4 regions of the Aeromonas sp. AE23HZ002T15 genome follow, and region 3 is predicted to be linked to each of the others. Evidence: predicted binding sites of a transcription regulator. Region 3 holds the regulator's gene; each other region holds the start of a gene.

Region 1 (5,708 bases), 2.0 Mb from region 3:
GCCGCTCTTGCCCAGTTCGGGGAAAATCTTGTCGCTCAATAACTGAAACGGATAGGTATCGCGAAACCACAGGGTCTCGTTGGTGGTCATGGCGTCCACCACGGCCATCTTCAGCTCCCGCTCCCGGATCCCCATGGAACGGGTCACCAGTTCAGACAGACTCTCGATACCAAACTGAGTCATCAAGGGCGACAGGCGGCTCTTGACCAGATACTGTTTGTTGTCACCCAGCACGATCCCGCTCTGTTGCGCCAGAAAATTGCTGAATTGTTTGTATAAGTCGTCCGAAAGTGTCTTCATGCAGTTTTTTCTTCTTTATTAGAGTGCGCCTTGTACGGCCTTGGCCAACTCATCCGGCTGGAACTTGGCGATGAAGTTGTTTGCACCAACCTTCTGAACCATGGCCTGATTAAACACCCCACTGAGGGAAGTGTGCAGAATAACATGCAAATCCTTGAGTGCGGGATTGTTGCGGATCTCGGCGGTGAAGGTGTAACCGTCCATCTCCGGCATCTCGATGTCCGAGATGACCAGGGCCAGCTGATCCAGGATGGGCCCCTGCTTGGCCATCTCCAGCAGCATGTTGAGGGCCTCACGCCCGTCCTTGGCCAGCACGCACTGCACGCCGATCGCCTCCAGCGCCCGCTGCACCTGCTTGCGCGCCACCGAAGAGTCGTCCGCCACCAGCACGGGACGGCCATGGGGATTGCGCTCCACGCTGGCATCCACCAGCTCGGCGCTCACCTCGGTGGAGACCGGCGAGATCTCGTTCAGGATCCGCTCCACGTCCAGAATTTCCACCAGCTCGCCGTCCACCTCAGTCACCGCCGTCATGTAGTTGATGCGACCGGCCCCCTTGGGAGGTGGCAGGATGGACTCCCAGTTCATGTTGATGATGCGCTCGACCGAATGCACCAGGAATCCCTGAATGGATCTGTTGTACTCGGAGATGATGATGAAGCACTTGGAGAGATCCTGGATGGGGCGCTTGCCCATCGCCATGCTGAGATCGATGACCGAAATGGTCTGGCCACGGATGTGAGCCACCCCGCGGATGCAGGAGTTCAGCTTGGGCATGACGGTCAGGGGAGGACACTGCAGCACCTCGCGCACCTTGAAGACGTTGATGCCAAATCTTTGACGTCCGTTGAGACGAAACAACAATAACTCCAGCCGGTTTTGCCCCACTAGCTGGGTACGTTGATTGACCGAATCGAGAATACCCGCCATAAACACTCCCTAAAAACGCTTGGCATTAATCATGCATATGTCTTCGCATACAGGCTGGCGTGCGTCAGACTCTTGTTGTCTGGGCTGCCGAATTCTGCAGCAAGCATAGTTAACTACGGTGGTATACGTGAACAGCTTATCGACCGGCAAGCAAAAATGATTAGTAGACTTTTCCTCATCTTACTGCCCTTTTGCGGCCTCTCTCAGGCCATGGCGTCCGAGGTCACCCAATACCTGCAAGAGCAGGCACAGGAGTTCGTGCTCGGCCAGCTGGATATCCCCCTGGATGCCCAGGCTGAGGTGACCGCCGCCTCCATCGATGAACGCCTCCCCTTGAACCGCTGCGAAGAGGCGCTGACCATCTCCTTCCCCGGCAAGATAGAGATCCGCCGCAACACCACCGTCTACCTCAAGTGCGAGGGGGAAAAGCCCTGGGATCTCTACCTGCCGGTGCGGGTCAGCATCCAGAAACCCTATGTCACCGTTTCGGTCCCCGTGGCCAAGGGGGATATCCTGAGCGAGGGCATGCTGACCCTGGCCTATCAGGATCAGACCCTGATCCGCGGCGACTATCTCAGCGACCCCGCCCCCCTCATCGGGGTGCGCAGCAAGCGCGAACTCAAACCGGGCCAGCCCATCCGCCTCACCCAGGTGTGCGTGGTGTGCAAAGGGGATCAGGTCACCCTGAGCGCCGAAAACAGCAGCATGCAGATCAAAACCATGGCCCGAGCCTTGCAAGATGGCAGCTTCGGAGACATGATCAGGCTCGTCAACATCCGCTCGGGCAGGCAGGTACAAGGCAAGGTCGATGCCGTCGGCTCGGTGGTGGTCACGTTCTGATTGTTTTGTTAATGATCCGATATTTTTTTCTAAAGTTCTGACCGCCGTCACCGATAACCAGATAAGCGAACAGCAAAGCAGACGAAGGTAACCCTATGGCTATCAACAATATCAACAACTTGGCTAACAGCCGGCTGCAAAATAATGCAACCAGCACCGCCAACAAGTCTACGACTTCGGCCGAAGGCAGCCGCGCGACCCCCGTCAAGGCTGACTCTGTCTCCTTGACCAGCGAGGCACAGCAATTGCAACAGATGAGCAAAACCCTCAACACCGTCTCGACCGGCAACGAGAGCCGCGTCGAGAGCCTGAAGAAGGCCATCGCCAGCGGTGAATACAAGGTCGATAGCGAAGCCGTCGCCAAGAAGATGTTCAGCTTCGAAGCGGATCTGGATAAACGGCTCGGATGATGGACCTGCCTTCGCTGCTCCGCGCCCAGGACGACAACCTCTCCCAGATGCAAGGCGTACTGGCAGAGGAGTTTGACCTGCTCAAACAGCACAGGGCACTGGCCCTGCCGGCCCTGGCCGAGCGCAAGCAGCAACTGCTGACAGCCATCGAAGCCCTGGACAAGACCCTGGCCGAGCAGCCGGATCTGCGCCAGCAGCTCAGCGCCTTCCCCGCCCAGTTGCAAGCCCTGCAAAGCAAGCTGGATGCCTGTCAGGAGCAAAACGACCTCAACGGCCGCCTGCTCGAACTCAGCATCATCTCCAACCGCCGTCTGGCCAGCTTCCTCAGCAAGCTGAGAGACAGCAGCTCCCTCACCTATGACGCCAAGGGCAACACCCGCTCGGGGACGCGCTCCCTCGGCATCAAGGCCTGATAGCCCCTTTTCTTCCTCTTACCGTTACAACGCCAGCCGCATCAGCTCTGCCCCATCGGCGCAGCCGTGAATACTCAGGATGCCATCTTCGTAACGGCCATAACTTGCCGCCCACTCGCCCCGCGGGAAACAGACAGACCCCGGATTCATCAGCACCAACTCTCCCTCCCGTTTGAGCACTGGCAGGTGGGTGTGGCCGCTGATGAACAGGCTGCCCGCCGGCAGGGGCACCGCCTCCGGCTGATAGAGGTGGCCGTGGCTGACGAACCAGCGCCGCCCGTCCACCAGCAGCTGGTTGTAGGGCGCAGTAATGGGGAAGTCGAGCAACATCTGATCCACCTCGGAGTCGCAATTGCCCCGCACCGCCATGATCCTCGGCGCCAGCTGGTTGAGCCGCTCGGCCACCGCCGCCGGGGCATAGCCCTCGGGTACCGGATTGCGCGGACCGTGGTTGAGCAGATCCCCGAGCAGCAGATAGTGATCCGGTTGCCAGGGCTCTAGCCGCGCCAGGGTCGACTCCAGCGCCGGCAGGCTGCCGTGCAGGTCGGAGATGATGGCTATCTTCATGGTGCGCTCCCTTCCTGTGCCACAGACGGCTGGCTGAAATAGAGATCCTTGGTGGCGATGGATCCCTTGAGATTGCTGCTCGGCAGGCCGTGCAGGGAGGGATCCACCAACCGCATCTGGTTGTAGTGATAGACGGGAATGGCGGGCATCTCCTCCATCAGCAGCCGCTCGGCCTGATGGTAGAAGCCGTTGCGGGCGTTGCCATCCAGGCTGTCCGCCGCCTGTTGCAGCAGGGCATCGAAGGCGGGGTTGCAGTAGCCGCTCTCGTTCTGGGGATCCTGACAGCGGAAACTGCCGAGCATGGAAGACGGCTCGACATAATCACCAAACAAGAATGACCTGGCCAACATGAAATCACCGCTGTCCTTCGCCACCTGGTAGGCGTTCCACTCCATGTTGTTGAGCGCCACCTCCACCCCCAGGGGCTTCCACATGGCGGCCACCGCCAACGCCAGCTTCTTGTGATTCTCCGAGGTGTTGTAGGTCAGGGTCAGCTTGAGGGGGTGGGTGCTGTTGTAGCCCGCCGCGTTCAGCAGGGCCGTGGCCTTGGCGAGGCGAGTCGGCTGATCCAGCGTGGACCAGTCGGAGCCAAGCTCCTCATAACCCGGCATGGCTGGCAGCAGGGACCAGGCCGGCGGCTCCCCCTGGCCGCTCACCTTCTCGGTCAGCAGCCGGCGATCGATGGCCATGGCGAGCGCCTGACGCACCCGCACATCCTGCAGCTCGGGGCGGCGCAGGTTGAAGGTGTAGAGATAGGTGCCGAGCAGGGGCAGCCCCCAGATCCGCTCAGGGGTCGCCTCCCTGGTCTTCTGGTAATACTCCAGCGCCACCTTGTTGGTGAGCTGAATTTCCCCCGCCTCGTAGCGCAGTCGCTCCGCATGCTGGGAGGCCAGCGGCAGATAGGTGACCCGCTGGATGCGGGTATGGGCATCGTCCCAGTACTGGGCGTTGCGCTCCGCCTCGATCCGCTCGTTCGGCACCCAGTTCACCAGCTTGTAGGCCCCGTTGCTCACCAGCTTGCCGGGCTGGGTCCACTGCTTGCCGAACTGCTCGATCACCTGCTGGTTCACCGGCACGAAGGGGCGCTGGCTGATGAGCTGCAGGAAGTAGGGCACGGGCCGCTCCAGGGTCACCTTGAGGATCTGGTCGCTCTCGGCCTCCACCCCCAGGGCGTTGAGATCCAGGGCGCCGGCATAGATGGACTGGGCGTTGTTGATGCCGGTGGCGAGCAGCAAGCCGGCGGACGGAGAGCCTTGCGCCGGGCTCAGCAGTCGCCGCCAGGCATAGACGAAGTCCTGGGCTTTGAGGGGGTCGCCGTTCGACCACTTGAGCTGGGGGCGCAGGAAGAAGCGCCACACCAGCCCGTCCTCGCTGGTCTCCCAACGCTGTGCCTGGGCCGGCACTATCCGGCCCTGCCCATCCTCGCTCACCAGCCCCTCGAACAGGTCCACCAGCACCACCTCCCCGGGAAAGCCTGAACGGATCTGGGCCGGATCCAGAGACTCGGGCTCTGCCCCGTTCCCCTTGACCAGGGTCTGTCTGTCCGCCAGCACGGGGGCTTGCACGACCGTGGTCGCCTGCAAGGGGGAGGCCAGCATCAGGCCAAGCAGAAAGGGGGGAAACCAGCGGCGAGCGGGTTTGGGGGCAAGGGGGTAAAGCATGACATCAACCTCATTCAATTCTGTTCACTGCAACATAGGGGGAAGGCCGGCGGCGCGCCTTGAACAAGAATGCATGATGCCGCGCTTGTTATCCCCGAAGACGGCCCGTATTGTATCGGGCTTGCCCGGCAGATGGAGTCTTTCGGGCTATTTTTTTCAGAAGTTTTTTGCGATGTCCGCCAGCCTGGGAGCCCCCATGACCTGGCACGCCTTTTCGACCATGTATGCAGGGATATGTTATGGGGTACGAGTGGCTGGCGCTGGCCGCAGCCGGCTTATGGGCGGTCGCCGCCCTGATTTCCGTCAAACCGGCCCGTCATCTGGGGGCCTTCGCCTACAGCCGCTGGCGGATGTTCCTGGTCAGCCTGATGCTGGGAGGCGCCAGCCTGGCCACCGGCGGCTGGCAGACCCTGACCGAGAGTGCCCTGCCCCTGCTGGCCCTGTCCGGGCTCATCGGCATCTTCGTCGGTGACACTGCTCTCTTTGCCTGCATGAACCGGCTGGGCCCGAGGCGCAGCGGCCTGCTCTTCTCCTGCCATGCGCTCTTCTCCGCCCTGCTCGGGCTCTGGCTGTTTGGCGAGCAGCTC
Region 2 (5,708 bases), 1.0 Mb from region 3:
ACGAAGCCGCATTTGCGATAGAGGCCGTGAGCCAGCTCGTTGTCCGCCATCACCCCCAGTTCCAGCCGGCTGATGCCGCACCCCGGCGCGGCCGCAATCAGGGTTGTCAGCAAGCGCTCACCCCAACCCTGACCTCGTGCGCTCTGACGCAGGCCCATCACCACCAGGGCACAGTGCCGGTTGCGCCGCAGGCCGCCCCCTATCATGACGGCGAAGCCCTGTATCTCACCGGCCAGTTCCAGCAGCCAGATGCGCTGGTTGGGGCTGGCCGCCATGGCTGTCAGGCGCTGACGCTGCCCCTCGACATCCGATGGTCGCTCTCCCGCCTCATAGAGCATGAAGCGGGTCTCCTTGTCCAACTGCTGGAAGAAGCTGTCCAGCGCGGCAGCGTCTTCCACGACGGCCACACGAATACTCATCCCTGATTGCTCCTTCCCCACCACCCGGTGGCGGTCATAAAAAACGACTCCATTTGGAGTCGTTTTTTATCAGAGCCATCTGGCTAATTCAATGCAGGCCTTGGCAGGCAGGCTCAGACGAGCGACGGCTTCTACCTGCATGGAGCCGGTGGAACATGGCCACCGGCAAAATGCCTGTCGGCCCGACGTCAATCGGCCTTGGCAGGCAGGCTCAGACGGGCGACGGCTTCTACATGCATGGAGTGCGGGAACATGTCCACCGGCTGCACCTCGTCCAGCACGAAGCCATGCTTGACCAGCCAGGCCAGGTCACGGGCCAGGGTCTGGGGGTTGCAGGAGACATAGACCAGCCGGCGCGGCGCCATGGCCACCAGGGTCTGCAGCACCGCCTTGTCACAGCCCTTGCGGGGCGGATCCATCACCACCACATCGGCGCTCACCCCCTGGGCGTGCAGCTCCGGCATCAGCTGCTCGGCCTTGCCCACGTGGAATTCGGTGTGTTCGATGCCGTTCAGGGCCGCATTGCGACGGGCATCCTGGATGGCGCTCTCCACCGATTCGATGCCGACCACCTTGGCCGCCTTGGCCGCCAGGAACAGGGAGATGGTGCCGATGCCACAGTAGATGTCGAACACCGTCTCGCTGCCGGTCAGCTCGGCGTAGTCGAGGGCCTTGGAGTAGAGCACATCGGTCTGGCTCGGGTTGTTCTGGAAGAAGGAGAGCGGGGAGATCTCGAACGCGAGCTCGTGGATCTTGTCGCGGATCACCCCCTCCCCCAGCAGCACCCGGTTGTTCGCCCCCAAGATGCGGTTGGTGCGCTCGTCGTTGATGTTCTGCACCAGGGTAGTGATGGGCAGATCCGCCAGGGCGGCCAGCAGCTCGGCTTCAAACGGCAGCTCTTCGCCCAGGGTCACCAGCACCACCATCAGCTCGCCGCTCTTGAAGCCCTTGCGGGTCATCAGGTTGCGCACGCAGCCGCTGTGGTTCACCTCGTCATAGGCAGCAATCTCGTGCTCGCGCATCCAATTGCGTACCCGGGCATTGAGCTCAACGTGCAGGGAGTCCTGCACCGCGCAGTCGTCGGCGGTGATGAGGTCGTGGGAGTGCTTGCGATAGAAGCCGATCTCGGCGCCGGCGTCTGTGCCACGCACCGCATACTGCGCCTTGTTGCGATAGGCAAACGGGCTGTCCATACCGAGGATGGGGTTGACCTGGGTCACCAGGCCGGCCTGATCCAGCGCACCCTGCACCAGGGATTGCTTAAGCGCCAGCTGGGCCGGATAGGCAAGGGGGCGTACCTGGCAGCCACCGCACTCGGTGTTGGGGCAAAAATCCGGCACCCGATCGGCGGACGGCTGGGTCAGCTCCACCAGCTTGCCGTGCAGGTAGTTCGGCTTGACCTCGGTCAGTTCCACCAGCGCCTGCTCACCGGGCAAGAGCCCCTCGACAAACAGGGGGCGATCGAACAGGCGTCCCTTGCCATCCCCTTTGTCGGTCAGTTCCAGAATATCGATCTGATGTTGGTGTCCCACTAACGGCATGAGCGGCTCCGAAGGCATAGGTAAAAGAGGATGGAAACAGGGCAAGCCCGGCTACCCCGAATAAAGGGTGGCAGAGTTTAGCGGAGATCCACACAAAATGCAGGCATAAAAACGCGTCGTTGCGCAGATGAAGAGACGTTCGCGATGAGAGGGGAGGAGCGCTTCGGGCCGCCCCCGGGCAACAGCCGAGGCGAGACTTGGAAGAACCGAAGAGACGACGACGGGATACGAAACGCCGGGAATAAAAAAGCCGCCGGGCAGCGCCCGGCGGCAAGCTTCTCAATGGGAGCTTCTGTTACAAGCTGTAGGCCTTCTCGCCATGGCTGGTCACATCCAGTCCTTCGCGCTCGGCATCTTCCTTCACCCGCAGGCCCACCAGCAGATCCACCGCCTTGTAGGCCACGGCGGAGACCAGGGCGGTCCAGGCCACCGTCACCAGCACGCCGATCACCTGGATCTTCACCTGGGTCAGGATGGAGTAGCCCTCGGCCACCTGGTTGGTCACATAGTCCCAGACCCCGGTCCCACCCAGATCCGGGCTCGCAAACACCCCGGTCAGCACGGCACCGAGGATGCCGCACACCCCGTGCAGGCCGAACACGTCCAGGCTGTCATCGGCCCCCAGCAGGCGCTTGAGACCGTGCACCCCCCACAGACCGGCGACACCGCTCAAGAGCCCTATGATGAGGGCACCACCGACACCGACGAAACCGGCCGCCGGGGTGATGGCCACCAGACCAGCGACCGCACCCGATACCGCCCCCAGCAGGGAGGGACGCCCCTTCATCAGCCATTCGGCGAAGGTCCATGACAGCGCGGCCGCGGCAGGTGCCACCCAGGTATTGATCAGGGCCAGGGCGGCGGTACCGTTCGCTTCCAGCGCGGAGCCGGCGTTGAAGCCGAACCAGCCGAACCAGAGCAGGGCAGCCCCTATCATGGTCATGGTCAGGCTGTGGGGGGTCATGGGATCACGACCGTAGCCCACCCGCTTGCCCGCCATGAAGGCCCCCACCAGACCGGCGACCGCCGCGTTGATGTGCACCACTGTGCCGCCGGCAAAGTCTAGGGCGCCGTGCTGGAACAGGTAACCGGCGGTGGCACCGGCCGCTTCGGCGGCGGCCGCATCCGTATAGGCATCCGGGCCGGCCCAGTACCACACCATGTGCGCCATCGGGATGTAGGCGAAGGTGAACCAGATCACCGCGAACAGCAGTACCGCCGAGAACTTCATCCGCTCGGCGAAGCCGCCGACGATGAGGCCGCAGGTGATGGCCGCGAAGGCCCCCTGGAACACCACGAAGATGAATTCGCTGATCCCCACCCCCTTGCTGAAGGTGGCACCGATGGATTCGGGAGTGATCCCCATCAGCAACACCTTGTCGAAGGAGCCGTAGAAGGCGCCTCCCTCGGTGAAGGCCAGGGAGTAGCCATAGACGACCCAGAGCACCGTGATGAGGCAGAACAGGGTGAACACCTGCATCAGCACGCTCAGCATATTCTTGGCCCGTACCAGGCCACCGTAGAACAGGGCCAGCCCGGGGATGGACATCAGGATCACCAGGGTCGCGGCCACCATCAGCCAGGTGTTGTCGCCCTTGTTGATGGTAACGGCCGCCGCCTGCACCACATCGGCCTGCGCGGCCACCTCTTCGGCCCAACCGGGGGCGGCCATGGTGGCGCCCAGCGCCAGCAGGCCAGTCATTACGAGTCTCTTGAACATACAGCCCTCTCCTTGTCGTCCCGGCACCTGTCCGGGTCCATTTCCTGATATGAATGTCAAACTGGCTATTTACTCACATCGTCAAACCGGTATTGCCCCTCTGCCGATCCCGGCGGGATCATCATGGCGACATGATTGCTTCAAAGCATAAAGCAGGCCAAAAAATATAATTCTTATATTTCAATACCTTGAAATGAGGCTGGACGAGTGATGCACCATGATGGCGCAGCCTGGCCACAAACAGGAACGGGATCGCACTCCCGCTGTGCAGCCGCCTGGGGCCGCACCAAGATGGGACGGGGTCACAGAATGCGGAGATGAATTGGGCTGGCGGCAGGTGTTGCCGAGGTACTGATTCACCAAAGCACTGATGCCTGATGCACTGCAGCGATGTTAGCCCCGGCCCCCATACGGGCAGGGGGAGGCTGGCGAGCACGAGACGATCCGGGTGATACTGGCTGGGGCTCACCCCTTGCTCCACCATCCCCTAATCGTCATCGCCAGAGGCCTCCATGACCAATCTCAACATCACCGAAATCAAGGCCTTCGTGCCTGCCCGCGACTACGCCCTGTCCAGGCAGTTCTATCAGGATCTCGGCTTCACCCTGGCCTCGGACGGCGGCGGTGTCGCCTACTTCCACTTTGGGGAGGTGAGCTTCCTGCTGCAGGACCACTGCCACGAGAACCTGGCCGAACACTTCATGATGCATATCCTGGTGGAAGACGTGGCGGCCTGGTGGACCCATGTGAATGAGAGCGGCGTCGCCGCCCGCTACGGCGTCAGGGTCACCGAGATAGTCACCCAGCCGTGGCGGATGCGGGATTTTTGCCTCTATGACCCGTCCGGCGTGCTGTGGCGCATCGCCCAGAACATCGACTGAGCGGCGGGTGCAGAAAAACAAAAGGCCATCCCTGAGGATGGCCTTTTGTCATGAAATTGGATGGTGCCGGGGTCTCTATCGAATCGTGAATTTATTAGTATGATTTTAAAGGAAAAATCTGGATGTGGATTTTACTTATACCCCCAAAAATACCCCCACATCAGTGGCAGTGGTTGCTGCCTCCTCGAATCAGTGCGGGATATCTCAGGGGCAAGCCCCTTCCCTGTCCCGGGGAAATTACCCCTATACAGGGTGCGGTGAGGGGCCGGGCCATCCAGGTAAACGCCCCCTAGATTTGGTCACCGGCGTACCGGTCTGCCCTGCCGAAATGTCGGGTCAGATCATCGGCAACACCAAGAGCCTCTGGGTAGAGGTCAGTTCCCTATATGCCCACCCTTCACTGGTTTCATACTCACGGTGTTCTACTTCGCGCCGATGTATTTCGTTTTGCGCAGAACTGCGCAATTGCGCAATCTCCAGAACCCTCATCTCCTCCCCAGGCCTTGCCACGCCTCGAGCATCCTATATTGGTCTGTCCGTTGTATTTCGTTTTTGCGCAGTTCCAGTGCGCAGAGAAATGTGCAATTTGCGCAGTCTGTGGTTAGTGGCTTTGAAGATTACTTCCAATAGACGATAAAGCCCCCTACCCAAGCAACAGGTAACCACCAAGCCAATCTATGGATTAGCTTGGTGGATTTCTTTCGTAGAGATTAATCTCCAATAAACCAGCGGTAGTAGGGGTTGACTCGCTCTGCCGGGGTCATCTGGCCAACACCGCGTGCCCAGGCGTTGCGATTGCCCTGGTAGGCGTAAAAAGCCACCGAGTAGAAGTGATCCAGGGATTGCCATTCGCTCTCCACGGCAGCCCCAAACGCCGCGTCCGCATGGACGAGGGGCGGCGGGGTACGCAGGGCCAGCAGCTCTGGCAGCACCCGGGTGATCTCGTTGCGCCTGACCCAAGGGGCGTATTCGATGCGGGGCCAGTCATCGGTCACGGGCAGGGCCTTGCCGGCAAAGCGCAGCAAACCGTCCCGATCCGTGACCCAAGTGGCCAGCATGGCGGCCGGGCTGTCGATACCGACCTCGGCCAGGGCGGCTGCGACCTCGGGCCGGGCGAAGCGCTCGCTGATCCGCGGCGTATCCAGCA
Region 3 (5,708 bases):
CCTTCAACAAGCCGGTCATCTACCTCTTCGATGAGAAGGGGGAGGCCGAGTGGAAGGTGACGGCCGAGACCGGGGTGCTCAATACCGATGACAACGTGATCCTGCGGGACAAGGTGCATCTGGATGGCCTGTTGCCGGCCTCCTTCATCTCCACCCTGGACACCCAGTATCTGGAGATGGACATGGTGACCCAGGACGTGAGAAGCAACCAGCACATCCGCATTCAGGGTCAAGAATTCCAGACCGAGGGCGTAGGCCTCAAGGGTCATCTGGAACGTAAATATTTCGAATTACTGGATAAAGGCCATGCCATTTATTTCAATGAAAAACGCTAATCTGGCCCTCGCGGCCCTGTTGCTGTGCGGCGCGGCAAATGCCAAAGAGTCCGACTTCACCGAGAAGGTCTATGTGGACGCGGTCAAGCAGGTGGCCGAGATGCAGGACAACCGCGTCACCTTCAGCGAGGACGTCATCATCACCCAGGGCACCATCAAGATTAAGGCCGACAAGGTCGTGGTGATCCGCTCCGGGGAGAAAGGCGCCGAGGTGATGACCGCCTACGGCAGCCCGGCCACCTTCTTCCAGATCCTGGACAACGGCAAGCCGGTCAACGCCCACGGCAACAGCATCCGCTACGAGCTGAAGAACCGCCTGGTGACCATCACGGGCAACGGCCAGCTCAAGCAGGAAGACAGCCAGGTCAATGGCGATCTCATTCGCTACGACATCGTCAAACAGAAGATGATCGCCGAGAGCAAGGGGCCAACCCAGCGCGTCAAGACGGTGTTCCTGCCGGATCAGGTCGAGAATTTCGACAAGCCCGCCGATCAGAAGAAGTAGGAAACAACAGCCATGGCAGTGTTAAAAGCAGTGGGCTTGCAGAAGAGTTACAAGCGTCGCATGGTGGTCAGTGACGTGAGCCTGGAAGTGGGCACCGGCCAGATCGTGGGGCTGCTTGGCCCGAACGGGGCTGGCAAGACCACCTCCTTCTACATGATAGTGGGGTTGGTGCAGCGGGATGCCGGGCTCATCACCATAGACGATCAGGACATCAGCCTGCAGCCCATGCATATCCGGGCGCGCAACGGCATCGGCTACCTGCCCCAGGAGGCCTCCATCTTCCGCCGCCTGTCGGTTTTCGACAACCTGATGGGGGTCATGCAGACCCGCAAGGGGTTGAGCAGCGAGGAGCGGGAAGACAAGGTCGAGCAATTGCTGGAAGAGTTCAACATCACCCATATCCGTGACAGCCTGGGTCAGAGCCTGTCAGGGGGGGAGCGCCGCCGGGTCGAGATCGCCCGGGCGCTGGCAGCAGAGCCGAGATTTATTCTGCTGGATGAGCCTTTCGCAGGGGTTGACCCCATTTCTGTCATAGATATCAAGAAAATCATCCAGCACCTGAAGGAACGGGGCCTGGGGGTCTTGATCACCGACCACAACGTTCGTGAGACGCTGGATGTGTGCGAGAAGGCCTATATCGTCAGCCACGGCAAGATGATTGCCGAGGGGGCCCCGGCGGACATCCTCGCCGATGAGCAGGTCAAGCGCGTCTATTTGGGCGATCAATTCAGTCTATAGTAAGGGGGCATTCCCTCATTTTTGTTAGGTGACTGCCTCGCTGAACATAAGGATATCCCGACGTAGATGAAGCCGACATTACAGTTGCGTCTCGGTCAGTCCCTGACCATGACGCCACAATTACAACAAGCGATTCGTCTGCTCCAGCTCTCCACGCTGGAACTCCAGCAGGAAATTCAGCAAGCGCTCGATAACAACCCCTTGCTGGAGCAAGAGGAGAGCGAGGCGCAGGAAACCAATCCGACCGAGGTGGCCGACGCCAGTCAGCTGGATTCCAGCGACGCCATGGCGCAGGACAAGATGCCGGACGAGTTGCCCGTCGATACGACCTGGGACGAGGTCTACTCGGCCGGGACGGCCCAGAGCGCCGGCCCCATCCACGATGGGGAGGAGAGCGTCTATCAGGGGGAAACCACCGAAAACCTGCAGGATTATCTGTTGTGGCAGATGCGGCTGACGCCGTTCAGCGATCTGGATGCCGCCATCGCCCTCGCCATCATCGACGCCATCGACGAATCCGGGTATTTGACGGTATCTCTCGAGGATATTCAGGCTGCAGTCAGCAGTGAAGAGGTAGAAGTTGAACTGGATGAGGTCGAAGCCGTGCTCAAGCGGGTGCAGCATTTCGATCCGCTCGGCATCGCCGCCCGCTCCGTGCAGGAGTGCCTGCTGATCCAGTTGGGCCAGTATCCGTCCGATCTGCCCTGGCTCAACGAGGCGAGGGAGGTGATCAGCGAGCACATGGATTTGCTCGGCAACCGTGACTATCGCACCCTGGCGCGCAAGACCCGGCTCAAGGAGAGCGACCTCAAGGAAGTGCTGGACCTTATCCAGCAGTTGGAGCCCAGACCCGGCAACGGCGTCATACAGAGTGAATCCCAATACGTGATCCCGGATGTTTCCGTGGTCAAGAAAGGCAGCAAGTGGGTGGTGGAGCTCAACCCGGATTCGGCGCCGCGCATTCGCGTCAACGAGACCTATGCGGCCATGGCCCGCAATGCGCGCAGCAGCACGGATACTCAGTTCATCCGCTCCCACCTGCAGGAGGCCAAGTGGTTTATCAAGAGCCTGGAGAGTCGGAACGACACCCTGCTCAAGGTGGCCAGCTGCATCGTCGAACAGCAGCAGGGCTTCTTCGAGTATGGGGAAGAGGCCATGAAGCCCATGGTGCTCAACGACATTGCCGAGGCGGTGGAGATGCACGAGTCGACCATCTCGCGGGTGACGACCCAGAAGTACATGCATACGCCTCGCGGCATCTTTGAACTGAAGTTTTTTTTCTCCAGTCACGTGAATACGGAAGGAGGAGGAGAGTGCTCATCGACCGCTATTCGCGCCTTGATCAAGAAGCTGGTGACGGCGGAAAGCCCCGCCAAGCCGCTTAGTGATAGCAAGATCGCGGATTTGCTGGCCGAACAGGGTATTATGGTGGCGAGACGCACGATCGCAAAGTACCGTGAATCCTTGTTGATCCCGCCATCCAATCAGCGCAAACGCCTGGTTTAGGCAAACAAAAGGAAGACGTTATGCAAATTAACCTGACCGGACACCATGTCGAGATTACCGAAGCTCTGCGTGATTATGTGAACAACAAATTTGCCAAACTCGAGCGTCACTTTGACCATATCAACAACGTGCATGTGGTGTTGAGCGTCGAAAAACTGAACCAGATTGCCGAAGCCAAGCTGCATGTCAGCGGAGGCGAGGTGTTCGCCAACTCGGAGCATGCCGACATGTATGCTGCGATTGATACCCTGCTGGATAAGCTGGACAGACAGATTATCAAGCATAAAGATAAGTTAAATCAAAAATAACTATGCAACTTGAACACATACTGAGTCGGGACTGCACCAAGAGTGCGGTCCCCTGTACCAGCAAGAAACGCGCTCTCGAGATCATCAGTGAACTGGCCGCAGAGCGCCTCGGCACCTCCCGTCAGGTGTTGTTTGAAAGCCTGCTGGCGCGGGAAAAAATGGGCAGTACCGGGATCGGTGCCGGTATTGCCATTCCTCATGGCCGGATCGACGATGCCTTTGCACCGACGGCTGTGTTGATGACCTTCTCCGAACCCATCCCTTTCGACTCGATCGACAATCAACCGGTTGACCTGCTCTTTGCATTGCTGGTGCCGGAAAGCGAGTGCAAGCAGCATCTCAAGACCCTTTCCCTGATGGCATCCAAGCTGGGTGACAAGGCCGTCTGCCGCCAGTTGCGCCAGGCGACCAGTGACGAAGAACTCTATCAGATCATGACCTCGGCCTGATGCCGGAGCGGCACGGCCAGGTTGGCGTGAGGGGACAAGATGCAATTAATAGTGGTAAGCGGTCGTTCGGGCTCCGGCAAGACGGTCGCCCTGCGGGTGCTGGAAGATCTGGGGTACTACTGCGTAGACAACCTGCCGGTCAATCTGCTGCCCCAGCTGATCGTCTCGGTGGAGAGCCAGTACGACAAGTTGGCGGTCAGCATAGACGTGCGCAACCTGCCCACCGAACCGGATCGGCTGGAGAACCTGCTGGCCCAGGTTCGCAATGAAGGGCGGGTGGAGTTTTCCAGCTTCTTCTTCGATGCGGACAATACGACCCTGCTCAAGCGTTATGGCGAGAGTCGCCGGCTGCACCCCCTGTCTCGCAACAAGCTGTCGCTGGACGAGGCCATCCGGGAGGAGACCCATCTGCTGGCGCCGCTCTCCTCCACCGCCGATCTGCGCATCGACACCACCAACCTCAGCATTCACGACCTGAGCGAGCTCATCAAGACCCGGGTGCTCGGTAAGAAAGAGAACGAGCTGGTGCTGGTGTTCGAGTCGTTCGGTTTCAAGTACGGCATCCCCAAGGATGCGGACTTCGTGTTCGACGCCCGCTTCCTGCCGAACCCCCACTGGATCCCCGAGCTCAAGCCCTTTACCGGTAAGGACGAGCCGGTGGCCAACTATCTCTCCAGCCAGGCTGATGTCATGCTGTTCATCCAGCAGATCGAGAACATGCTGGGTACCTGGTTGCCCCATCTGGAGCGCAACAACCGCAGCTATGTGACGGTGGGCATTGGCTGTACCGGCGGCCAGCACAGATCCGTGTTCATCGCCGAACGGCTGGCGAGCGCGTTCCGCCTGCTCGGCAAGAACGTGCAGATCCGCCACCGCACCCTGGACAAGCGCTCGGCGCAAGCCTGACAAAAGGATGCACAGATGACTGTTTCCGCCTCGGTAGAAGTCAAAAACAAGCTGGGTATCCATGCCAGACCGGCCATGATGCTGTTCGAGCTGGTGCAGGGCTTCGATGCCCACGTCTTGCTGCGCAATGAGGACGGGGTCGAAGCCGATGCGGACAGCGTGATCGGCCTGCTGATGCTGGACTCCGCCCAGGGCAAGCAGGTGGAGGTACAGGTGGAGGGGCCGGAGGAAGCGGAGGCCCTGGCCGCCGTGGTGGCGCTCTTCACCTCGGGCTTCAACGAGGAGTAGGCGTCTCTCTGACTAGGAGCCGGTGCGCGCCAGCGCCTTGAAACCGGCGAAACTGCGACAGGCCAGCAAGTTCTTGCTGGCTTTTTCGTTCATCAGGGTCAGGAAGAGATCGTAGAGGCCCATGGCCTCCTCATAGTCCGCCTTGGCGATGGCCAGTAGGAAGATGAGGGTGGCGGTCTCGCCATTGCCCCAGTCGATGCCCTGGGGCGCCAGGACTGTGTACACCAGGGTGCGGCGGGCCAGCAGGCCGAGGGAGTGGGGCAGGGCTATGCCATCCCCCAGCATGGTGGAGACGATGTGCTCCCGCTCCTGCAATGACCCCCGAAAGCCGTTCTCCACCAGATCCTCCACCTCCAGCTGGCTGCAGATACGATCAAACAGCGCCGCCTGGCTGAGCGGTTCGGTGACCACCATGAAGTGGTCGGCATCGAAGTACTTGTCGAGCAGATAGGGGCGGGTGCGATCGACCAGCACCAGCTTGCCGAGCTGCTCCAGCTGATACTGGGCCGGGAAGGGGGTCACCTGCACCACGGGGACGTTCTTCTCGCTCACCTTGACCGTGCTGATGACGAAATCCTGCTCGATCCGCGCCAGCCCCTCGTAGTCCCGCACCGATTCCAGGCTGGTCAGCTGCAACTGGGGATATTCCCGCTTGATCCTCGCCTCCAGCACC
Region 4 (5,708 bases), 1.8 Mb from region 3:
CATCGCCGCCTTCGTCGGCAATACCCTGCTCGGGGGGATGAACTTCTCCTCCGAGGCCATGATGCCCAAGTGGAGCAAGCTGAGCCCCTTGAGTGGCCTCAAACGGATGTTCGGGGTGCAATCCCTGGTGGAGCTGCTCAAATCCATCGCCAAGGTGGTGTTCATCAGCCTGTTCGCCTGGTGGATGCTATCCAGCCAGTTCAATCACCTGTTGAATCTCTCCCTCGAGGGCTTTCCCGGCGGCATCATAGACGCCCTGGATCTGCTGCTCTGGATGCTGATCATCCTCTGCTGCGCCCTCATCCCCATCGTCGCCATCGACGTGCCCTTCCAGACCTGGAACCACACTCGTCAGCTCAAGATGACCAAGCAGGAGATCAAGGACGAGTTCAAGGACAGCGAGGGCAAGCCCGAGGTCAAGGGCAAGATCCGCCAGTTGCAGATGCAGATGGCGATGCGCCGCATGATGGGGGATGTGCCCAAGGCGGACGTGGTGATCACCAACCCGACCCACTACTCGGTGGCGCTGAAATACGACGCCAGCAAGCCGGGGGCGGCCCCCAAGGTGCTGGCCAAGGGCACGGACGAGGTGGCGATGAAGATAAGGGAGATCGCCCGGGAGTACGATATACCCATCATGGCCTCGCCGCCGCTCACCCGCGCGATCTTCCATGCCACCGAGATAGGGCAGGAGATCCCGGAGGGACTGTTCGCCGCCGTGGCCCAGGTACTGGCCTACGTCTATCAGCTCAAGAAGTTCCGCCGTGGCCGCGGTCGCCGCCCGACCCCCATCGCCAAGGATCTGCCGATCCCGCCGGAGTTTCGCAAGTAGCGCCTGCCTTCCTGGCGGTGCGTCGAACGAGCATCCAGGGTCACTGTCACCCTGTGCCGTCAGGGTCTAGAGGTTCGCATCCCTCAGCTCCAGAGGTTCCGCTTTGGCCGCGATTTCCGCCCGTTCCCGATCGCCGAAGGGTTGCCGATCCCCCTGGCGTGTCGACGTTGGCGCCGCCATCACCCTCATTGCTGCGTAGGTGCTTGCCTGATGGCGCCTGCAGATGAGCCACCATGGTTTGCCAGCCTGTCTTCCGGATTGCCAATATCTGCACCTGTCCGTCCTGGCCCTTCCCATGCTGCATATTTCACCAACGTCGAACTTCTGACAGCTTTAAAATAAAATCCTTATATATCAACTGATTGAACTTTTGGCTTGATGTTTGCTTTAATCCGCCAACTGGCAGTCGATAGTTGAGAACAACGATGGGATTCAAGGCAGGATTGGGCCGTTTAAAAGAGTACAGGTGGTTGCTTGGCAAGGGGGTGGGGACCCCGTTGCTGGTGCTCGCCTCCCTCGGCATGGTGGTGTTGCCCATCCCGCCCCTGATGCTGGACATCCTGTTCTCCTTCAACATCGCCCTCTCCATCGTGGTGCTGCTGGTGGCCGTCTACACCCGCCGCCCCCTGGAGTTCGCCGCCTTCCCCACCGTCTTGCTGATAGCGACCCTGCTGCGTCTCGCCCTCAACGTCGCCTCCACCCGGGTGGTGCTGTTGGAAGGCCACAACGGCACCGCGGCCGCCGGTCACGTGATCGAGGCCTTCGGCAACGTGGTGATCGGTGGCAACTATGCGGTCGGCATCATCGTCTTCATGATCCTGGTGATCATCAACTTCGTGGTGGTCACCAAGGGTGCGGGCCGGATCTCCGAGGTGAGCGCCCGCTTCACCCTGGATGCCATGCCCGGCAAACAGATGGCCATCGATGCGGACTTGAACGCCGGCCTCATCAATCAGGAGGAGGCCAAGAAGCGCCGTCAGGACGTGACCCAGGAAGCGGACTTCTACGGCTCCATGGACGGTGCCTCCAAATTCGTGAAGGGGGATGCCATCGCCGGCATCATGATCCTCTTCATCAACATCATCGGCGGCTTCATCATCGGCATGGTGCAGCACCAGCTCACCTTCGGCGAGGCGGCCCAGGTCTACACCCTGCTCGCGATCGGTGACGGCCTGGTGGCCCAGATCCCCTCCCTGCTGCTCTCCATCGCCGCCGCCATCATAGTGACCCGTCAGAACACGGATCAGGACATGGGCACGGCGGTGCTCGGCCAGCTGTTCGAGAATCCCAAGGCCCTGGTGATCTCCGCCGGCATCCTGCTGTTGATGGGGATAGTGCCCGGCATGCCCCATCTGGCTTTCCTGAGCCTCGGCGGCATCGCCGCGGTCGGTGCCTGGTGGCTGCTGCGCCGTGACAAGCTGCGTGCCGCCAAGGTAGCCAGTGGCGAGTTGTTGCCACAGGCGGCGGATCAGCCCCATGAGCAGAAGGATCTGAGCTGGGATGACGTCATGCCGGTGGATGTGATCGGCCTCGAGGTGGGTTATCAGCTCATCCCGCTGGTGGACAAGAGCCAGGGGGGCGAGCTGCTCAACCGGATCAAGGGGGTGCGCAAGAAGCTCTCCCAGGAGTTCGGCTTCCTGGTGCCCGCCGTGCATATCCGGGACAACCTGGATCTCGCCCCGAACCAGTACCGCATCACCCTCATGGGGGTGAGCACGGGTGAGGCCACCGTCTATCACGACAAGGAGATGGCCATCAACCCGGGTCAGGTGTTTGGCCAGATCCAGGGCATCGCCACCCAGGATCCCGCCTTCGGGCTGGAGGCGGTCTGGGTCGCCAAGGAGCAGGTCTCCCAGGCCCAGACCCTGGGTTACACGGTGGTGGACGCCGCGACTGTGGTCGCCACCCACATGAGCCAGATCCTCTCCAGCCACGCGGCCCTGCTGCTGGGTCATGACGAGGTGCAGCAGCTGCTGGACATGATAGGGAAGCACCAGAGCAAGCTGGTGGAAGGCCTGGTTCCCGAGGTGATCAGCATGGGCAACCTGGTCAAGGTATTGCAAAATCTCCTCAATGAAGGCGTGCCAATTCGCGATATGCGCACTATCCTGCAGACCCTCGTGGAATATGCGCCCCGCAGCCCGGATCCGGAAGTGCTGACGGCCGCCTGCCGTATCGCCCTGCGCCGGCTCATCGTGCAGGAGATCGCCGGCCCCGAGCCCGAGCTGCCGGTGATCACACTATCACCAGAATTGGAACGTATATTGCATCAATCCCTGCAAGCAGGTGGGGGAGATGGCGCCGGCATAGAGCCGGGACTGGCGGAGCGGATGCAGCGCTCCCTGGTGGAAGCCACTCAACGACAAGAACTGGAAGGCCAACCGGCCGTGCTTCTGACATCGGGGATTCTGCGCAATACCCTGGCGAAATTTGTCAAGAATGCCATTCCTGGATTGCGCGTCCTGTCCTATCAGGAAGTCCCTGATGACAAGCAAATCCGCATCGTCAGTGCGGTAGGACAGGGCTAGTTAGCGGAGATGACGGGTGAAGATTAAGCGGTTTTTTGCCAAAGACATGCGTACTGCGCTGGCCGAGGTCAAGGAGACTCTCGGGCCGGATGCTGTCATCATGTCCAACAAGAAGGTCACCGGTGGGGTGGAGATAGTCGCCGCTGTCGATTATCAGTCCCAGGTACCCGGGCCTAAAGATGCGCCGGTTCGCCGTCAGTTGAACGATGAGAGCGTCAATATCTCGTCTGCGGGCAAGCAGATGACGCGCCAGGCTCCCAAGGAGCAGAACGAATATTACGCCGACACCCTGGCTGCCCTGCTGGCGCGCCAGCAGAAGCTCAACCCCGCCAATCCGGCGGGGGAGAGGGGAAGCAACCAGTCTGCCGGTCTGGTGTCGGCCAGCGCCGCCCCCAAAACCCTGGCGGAACAGGGCCAGTGGGGGACTGCCCCCGAGCCCGCCAAGCCGAGGCCCCGTCCCGCCTCCCCGTCACGTCCGGCTCAGGCCCCGCAGCGGGATCAGGAGATGGAGGGGATGCGCAAGGAGATGGCCAGCATCCGCAAGCTGTTGGAGCACCAGATCTCAGGCCTGATGTGGCAGGAGGTGGAGCGCCGTGAACCGATGCGAGCCCTGCTCATCAAGGAGCTCAAGAAGATGGGCTTCGATGACGCCTTCGCCGATCAGCTGGCGGGCCTCATCCCGGAAGACATGCCCATCCATCAGGCCATGGCCCAGCTGGCCGAGGTGCTGACGGCCCAGCTCAAGATCAGCGAAGATGACATCCTGCGTCAGGGCGGTGCCGTGGCCCTGCTCGGCCCGACCGGGGTCGGCAAGACCACCACCATCGCCAAGCTGGCCGCCCGCTTCGCCATGAAGTACGGCGCCGAGCAGGTGGCCCTCATCACCACGGACAACTACCGGATCGGTGCCCACGAGCAGTTGCAGACCTATGGTCGCATCATGGGTTGCCCGGTGCGCCAGGTGCGGGATGCCGAGGAGCTGGCCAGTGCGCTCTACCAGTTCCGCCATCGCCGGCTGGTGCTCATCGACACCGCCGGTGTGGGGCAGCGGGATATCCGCCTGACCGAACAGCTCGACACCCTGGTCAAGAATGCCAAGGTACGCATTCGCAGCTATCTGGTGATGTCCGCCACCTCCCAGCGCCGGGTGATGCAGGAGGCGGTGGATCACTTCCGGCGTATCCCGCTCTCCGGTTGCATCCTGACCAAGCTCGACGAGAGCCTGAATCTGGGGGAGGTGATCAACGTATGCATTCAGAATGCGCTGCCCATCAGCTACATCACCGACGGGCAGCGGGTGCCGGAAGATATTCAAGTTGCCAATGCGGCGCTGCTGGTCGGCGCCGCCATGGGTTCGCTGGAGCGGGAAGCGGAAGACCCCTATTTCTGGGGAGCGGGCTTTGGCGAGACCGAGGATTCGGAGTTTTATGAGTAACATGTATATGGATCAGGCGAGTGGTCTGCGCAAAATGCGTCAAAACAATAGAGTGAAAGTGATCGCCGTGTCCGGAGGCAAGGGGGGCGTGGGCAAGACCAACGTCACCCTGAACGTGGCAGGCGCCATGGCCGCCCAGGGCAAGCGGGTGATGGTACTGGATGCCGACCTGGGTCTGGCCAACGTCGACGTCATGCTGGGGCTGCGGGTACACCGCAACCTCTCCCACGTGCTGGCCGGGGAGTGCACCATAGACGACATCATCGTCGAGGGCCCCTACGGCATGATGATAGTGCCGGCCACCTCGGGTACCCAGTCCATGGTGGAGCTCTCGCCGGTGCAGCACGCCGAGCTCATCCGCGCCTTCGGGGAGATGAAGACCCAGGTGGACGTGCTGCTGGTGGACACGGCGGCGGGAATCTCCGACATGGTGCTGAGCTTCACCCGCGCCGCCCAGGACATCATGGTGGTGGTCTGCGACGAACCCACCTCCATCACGGATGCCTACGCCCTCATCAAGATCCTCTCCAAGGATCACGGGGTTTTCCGCTTCAAGGTGGTGGCGAACATGGTGCGCTCCCTGCGGGAGGGGCAGGAGCTCTACGCCAAGCTGACCCGGGTGACCGATCGCTTCCTCGACACCTCTCTGGAGCTGGTGGCCTGCGTGCCTTATGACACCAACCTGCGCGCCGCCGTGCGCAAGCAGAAGCTGATCGTCGAGGCCTTCCCCAAGTCACCGGCGGCCCTGGCGTTTCGCGCCCTGGCCAACAAGGCGGCGAGCTGGCCCATCCCGAACCAGCCGGGTGGTCACCTCGAGTTTTTCCTCGAGAACTTATTGCAAAAGCCGGTCATAGCACAGGAAGACTCCCGTGAATAAAGCCCAAGCATACTTGCGTCATCAGGATTCCTACGT

What was found. The regulator sigma-54, encoded in region 3, starts transcription at its own class of promoters, with help from an activator protein. The targets are predictions, from matches to a motif close to TGGCACNGTTTTNGCTT.
Region 1: a site for sigma-54 is predicted at 1,251-1,267, ahead of flgA (flagellar basal body P-ring formation chaperone FlgA). Genes of this name have one in related genera too.
Region 2: a site for sigma-54 is predicted at 3,824-3,840, ahead of ACT5M9_RS09115 (ammonium transporter). Genes of this name have one in related genera too.
Region 4: a site for sigma-54 is predicted at 1,204-1,220, ahead of flhA (flagellar biosynthesis protein FlhA). Genes of this name have one in related genera too.

The regions. Positions count from the first base shown of each region.
Region 1 is NZ_CM201342.1:999,769-1,005,476, forward strand. It holds gene ACT5M9_RS04535 (CheR family methyltransferase) at 1-300, opposite strand, end outside; gene ACT5M9_RS04540 (chemotaxis protein CheV) at 319-1,230, opposite strand; gene flgA (flagellar basal body P-ring formation chaperone FlgA) at 1,465-2,070, shown strand; gene flgM (flagellar biosynthesis anti-sigma factor FlgM) at 2,166-2,480, shown strand; gene ACT5M9_RS04555 (flagellar protein FlgN) at 2,477-2,893, shown strand; gene yfcE (phosphodiesterase) at 2,918-3,460, opposite strand; gene ACT5M9_RS04565 (peptide ABC transporter substrate-binding protein) at 3,457-5,121, opposite strand; gene ACT5M9_RS04570 (DMT family transporter) at 5,361-5,708, shown strand, end outside.
Region 2 is NZ_CM201342.1:1,980,247-1,985,954, forward strand. It holds gene ACT5M9_RS09105 (GNAT family N-acetyltransferase) at 1-419, opposite strand, end outside; gene rlmD (23S rRNA (uracil(1939)-C(5))-methyltransferase RlmD) at 608-1,960, opposite strand; gene ACT5M9_RS09115 (ammonium transporter) at 2,256-3,680, opposite strand; gene ACT5M9_RS09120 (VOC family protein) at 4,193-4,561, shown strand; gene ACT5M9_RS09125 (fused MFS/spermidine synthase) at 5,272-5,708, opposite strand, start outside.
Region 3 is NZ_CM201342.1:2,985,391-2,991,098, forward strand. It holds gene lptC (LPS export ABC transporter periplasmic protein LptC) at 1-335, shown strand, start outside; gene lptA (lipopolysaccharide transport periplasmic protein LptA) at 322-840, shown strand; gene lptB (LPS export ABC transporter ATP-binding protein) at 853-1,578, shown strand; gene ACT5M9_RS13895 (RNA polymerase factor sigma-54) at 1,645-3,084, shown strand; gene hpf (ribosome hibernation promoting factor) at 3,105-3,392, shown strand; gene ptsN (PTS IIA-like nitrogen regulatory protein PtsN) at 3,395-3,841, shown strand; gene rapZ (RNase adapter RapZ) at 3,881-4,747, shown strand; gene npr (PTS phosphocarrier protein NPr) at 4,763-5,035, shown strand; gene ACT5M9_RS13920 (BglG family transcription antiterminator) at 5,048-5,708, opposite strand, start outside.
Region 4 is NZ_CM201342.1:1,215,941-1,221,648, reverse strand. It holds gene flhB (flagellar biosynthesis protein FlhB) at 1-832, shown strand, start outside; gene flhA (flagellar biosynthesis protein FlhA) at 1,258-3,360, shown strand; gene flhF (flagellar biosynthesis GTPase FlhF) at 3,377-4,795, shown strand; gene ACT5M9_RS05490 (MinD/ParA family protein) at 4,797-5,672, shown strand; gene ACT5M9_RS05485 (RNA polymerase sigma factor FliA) at 5,665-5,708, shown strand, end outside.